DNA from 2 places in the Marinactinospora endophytica genome. Region 2 is predicted to be linked to the other one. Evidence: riboswitches for the same ligand, from Rfam matches in the RefSeq annotation. Region 2 holds a riboswitch; the other holds the start of a gene.
The links. A riboswitch is a leader RNA that binds a small molecule or an ion and turns the genes downstream of it on or off. The one in region 2 is predicted to bind cobalamin.

Region 1 (2,195 bases), on a different contig from region 2:
CTGTGGCACCAGAAGCACACCCAGTACCCGGGAACCGGACGGACCGAGAAGAAGGTCGTCGGCACGCCGATGTACCCGGCGTTCGCCGTCAAGGCCGGTGGGTTCTTCTTCTTCACCTTCGCGGTCATCGCCGGGCTGGCGGCCTTCGTCCAGATCAACCCGATCCACCTGTTCGGGCCGTTCACCCCGACGTCCATCACCTCGGGCCTCCAGCCCGACTGGTACATGGGCTTCCTGGAGGGTGCGCTGCGCATCTTCCCGAACTGGTTCGACTTCACCATCGCGGGTTACGCGGTGCCGATGGGCGTCTTGCTGCCCGGCCTGGGCGGCATGGGCCTGCTCTTCGGCGGCCTGGCGGCGTGGCCGTTCATCGAGGCCTGGATCACCGGGGACAAGCGCCACCACAACGTGGCCGACCGTCCGCGCAACGCCCCGACCCGCACCGGCATCGGTGCGGCGGGTGTGACCGCCTACGGTCTGATCTGGCTGGCCGGCTCCAACGACATCCTGTCGGAGACGTTCTCCATCAGCCTGTACGCGACGACGTGGTTCTTCCGCATCGCGATCATCCTCGGCCCGATCATCGCGTTCATCGTGACCAAGCGCATCTGCCTCGGTCTGCAGCGCCGGGACCGCGAGATCCTGGAGCACGGCTACGAGAGCGGCACCATCCAGCAACTCCCCAGCGGTGAGTTCATCGAGGTGCACAAGGAGTCCTCCCCGGACACCGTGCACGTCCTCCAGAGCAAGCCGCCGGCCCGCATCGACATCGACTCCACCGACGAGAACGGGGTGGAGCCGCCGAGCGGGCGGGGGGCCAAGGGACGGCTTCGCGCGCGTCTGGCCCACTGGTACACCAAGGACAACGTCTCCTTCGAGGGCGTCCGTCCGCACAGTGGGCACCACCTCCACCACGGCGCCACCGCGTCCGAGGAGGAGTCCGTGAAGGCCCACTGAGCCCGTCTCGGTGGCCTGTGAAGGGCCCGGCCTCCCCCGCGCCACGGGGAGGCCGGGCCCTTCGGCGTTCCCGGCCGCTCTTCGCCCGCGGGGCCTGTGATACCTTGCAGCCGCCAGCCGCCCCGCACGGGGCAGGGAATCCGGTGCGAATCCGGAACTGACGCGCAGCGGTGAGGGGGACGGACGGGGCACGGGCCACTGGGACCATCCTGGGAAGGCGCTCCGGCCGGACGAACCCGAGTCCGAAGACCTGCTGGCACTCTGGTCTCCCGCCGACCGGAGGAGGATGCCCGCCGGGCCCCGCGACCGGGCCCCACGCGAAAAGGACGGCCGTGCCGACCCCCCATCGTCCCCTCGTCCCCGTCCTGCTCTCCCTCGCCCTGTGCGCCGCCACCGGATGCGGTGCCGACTCCGCGGACCCGACCACGCACGCCGCCCCGGAGTCCGCCGTGACGGTCCACAACTGCGGCCGTGACGTGGTGGTCGCCGAGCCGCCCCAGCGCGCGGTCTCGCTCAACCAGGGGTCGACCGAGATCCTGCTCTCCCTCGGCCTGGCCGACCGGATGGTGGGGACCGCCACCTGGACCGATCCCGTCGCCGAAGGGCTGGAGCAGGCCAACGCGGGCGTGCCCCGCCTGGCCGACAACGCCCCCTCGTTCGAACGGGTCCTGGACGCGGAGCCCGACTTCGTCTCCGCGTCGTTCGTCTCGACCCTGGGCGAAGGCGGCGTCGCCACCCGCGACGACTTCGAGCGGCTCGGGGTGGCGACCTACCTCTCCCCGGCCGACTGCGCCAAGTCCTCCTTCGACAGGGGCGACGGTTCCCGCGCGGAGCCGTTGACGATGCAGGACGTCTACGGTGAGGTGCGCGACCTCGCGAGGATCTTCGGAGTCCAGGAGCGCGGCGAGGAGCTGGTCGCCGACCTCTCCTCCCGTGTGGACGCCGCCACCCGTGACGTCGACGCCTCCGGCACCACCGTGCTCTTCTGGTTCGCCAACTCCGAGGCGCCCTACCTGGCGGGATGCTGTGGGGCGCCGGGCATCATCACCGAAGCCGTCGGCGCGGAGAACGCCTTCGACGACACCCACGACGAGTGGCCCCAGGTCAACTGGGAGACCATCGCCGACCGCGACCCCGACGTTCTCGTGCTCGGCGACCTGACCCGGGACAGCCAGACGGCCGAGTCCGGTGCGGCCAAGATCGACTTCCTGAAGTCCACTCCGGTCACCCGCCACATG
Region 2 (2,195 bases):
GCCTGGACGGCGTCGCCGGCCATGCGGGTCCACGTCGGAGCCACCACCCCCACCGCGACGGAGGCGGCGCTCCTGCTGGCGGGGTGCGAACTCGTCGAGACCCTGCTGGAGCTGGTCGTCACCGGCCCGCTCGTCGGACCCACACCCGCGGGCGCGGGCGTCGACATCCTCCCCGTGGAGGACGACGCGGGATGGGAACGGCTGGCGGAACTGTTCCGGCTCGACCACGAAGAGGAGGACGCAGGGGAGGGCCGCCCGCCGCGCCCGGCCGAGGAGACCGCCCAGGCCGTCCTCGCCCGCAGGGCCAAGACGCCCGCGGTGCGCTACTGGCTGGCCGTCGAAGAGGGCAGGCCGTGCGGGTTCTTCTCCTCCTGGCCGCGCCGGGGCGAGATGGCCAAGGTCGAGGACCTGTTCGTGCGTCCGGAGCACCGGGGCAGGGGAGTGGCGACCCGCCTGCTGCACCACGCGGTCGCCGACGCCCGCTCCCAGGGGGCCGGCCCGGTCCTCATCCGCGCCGCCCACGACGACCGGCCGAAGCACCTCTACGCCCGGATGGGGTTTCGCCCGGTCGCGGTGACGCGCTACTACGCCTTCGACGGCGGCGACTGATCCGCGGAGGACGCCTGTGAGGGCGTGTGCGATCCTGGGAGCGGCGTCGGCCGGTGGCTCCTCCGTGAGCCATCGGCGTGCAGGAACCCGGTGCGAATCCGGGGCGGTCCCGCCACTGTGACCAGGGAGCAGGCCCGCATACTCCGCCACTGCCGGACCTCACCGGTGGGAAGGCGCGGGCGAGCGAGGATCTGGGAGCCAGGACACTGCCAGGCGCCACGACCCACCCCTCACGGGCGTTGAGGGTGTGCGCGGGATGTCCGCGCGCCGTCCACGCCCGGCGCACCCCCGGGCGTGGACTCCCGGGAAGGAAGGACCCGTGTGAGCACTGCTGCTCGCTATCCCTTCAGCGCGATCGTCGGCATGGCCGACCTCAAGCTCGCGCTCCTCGTCAACGCGGTCTCCCCAGCGGTCGGCGGTGTGCTGGTACGCGGGGAGAAGGGCACCGCCAAGTCAACGGTGGTACGCGCGCTCGCCTCGCTGCTGCCCGATGTCGAGGTGGTCGCGGGGTGCCGTTTCTCCTGCGACCCCGCCGCCCCCGACCCCGACTGCCCTGACGGGCCGCACCCCGGTGCCGCGGCCCACCAGGCCCAGACCCGTCCGACCCGCCTGGTGGAGCTCCCCGTCGGGGCCAGCGAGGACCGGCTGGCCGGCTCCCTCGACATCGAACGCGCGCTCACCGAGGGGGTCACCGCGTTCGAGCCCGGCCTGCTCGCCGCCGCCCACCGTGGCGTGCTCTACGTCGACGAGGTGAACCTGCTCCACGACCACCTCGTCGACCTCCTGCTCGACGCGGCCGCGATGGGGACCTCCCACGTCGAACGTGAGGGGGTGTCGGTCCGCCACGCCGCGCGGTTCCTGCTGGTGGGGACCATGAACCCCGAGGAGGGTGAGCTGCGGCCACAGCTCCTCGACCGGTTCGGACTCACCGTCGAGGTGGCCGCCACCCGGGAGCCGGCCGAGCGCGCCGAGGTGGTGCGCCGCCGGCTCGCCTTCGACGCCGACCCGGCGGGGTTCGCCGCCGCCTACGCCGATGAGGAGGCGCGTCTGGCCGCGCACATCCGGGCCGCTCGGCGGCGTCTGCCCCGGGTCGTCCTCACCGACGCGGCGCTGCGGCAGATCACGGCCGTGTGCGCGGCCTTCGACGTGGACGGGTTGCGCGCCGACCTGGTCACCGCGCGCGCGGCGATGGCGCTGGCCGCCTGGAGGGACCACCCGGAGGTCACCTCCGACGACGTCCGCGACGCCGCCCGCCTGGCGCTGCCGCACCGGCGTCGGCGCGACCCCTTCGACGCCCCCGGCCTCGACGAGGACCGTCTGGACGAGGCGCTCGAACAGGCCGGGGCCGACGACCCCTCCGACCCGGGGGACGGCCCCGAGGGGCCGGACGGGCCGGACGGGCCCGGCGGGGGCGGCGGGGGCGGCCCCGCCCCGCGGCCAGGGGATCCCGACGCCGCGCCGCCCGCGGCCTCCGGACCCGAACGGCCGCAGACCACCCCCGAGGACACCCCTCAGGAGGGCGGCCCCGGCGGCTCCGGCGAGACCGCAGCCGATCCCGGCGAGACCTACCGGCCGCGGTTGCTCAG

Region 1: another riboswitch for cobalamin. It lies ahead of ACYVHU_RS02270 (ABC transporter substrate-binding protein); the one in region 2 lies ahead of ACYVHU_RS24705 (magnesium chelatase subunit D family protein).

What each region holds. Positions count from the first base shown of each region.
Region 1 is NZ_BAAGVM010000001.1:512,369-514,563, reverse strand. It holds gene qcrB (cytochrome bc1 complex cytochrome b subunit) at 1-957, shown strand, start outside; cobalamin riboswitch at 1,055-1,229, shown strand; gene ACYVHU_RS02270 (ABC transporter substrate-binding protein) at 1,323-2,195, shown strand, end outside.
Region 2 is NZ_BAAGVM010000017.1:57,118-59,312, reverse strand. It holds gene ACYVHU_RS24710 (GNAT family N-acetyltransferase) at 1-609, shown strand, start outside; cobalamin riboswitch at 690-818, shown strand; gene ACYVHU_RS24705 (magnesium chelatase subunit D family protein) at 931-2,195, shown strand, end outside.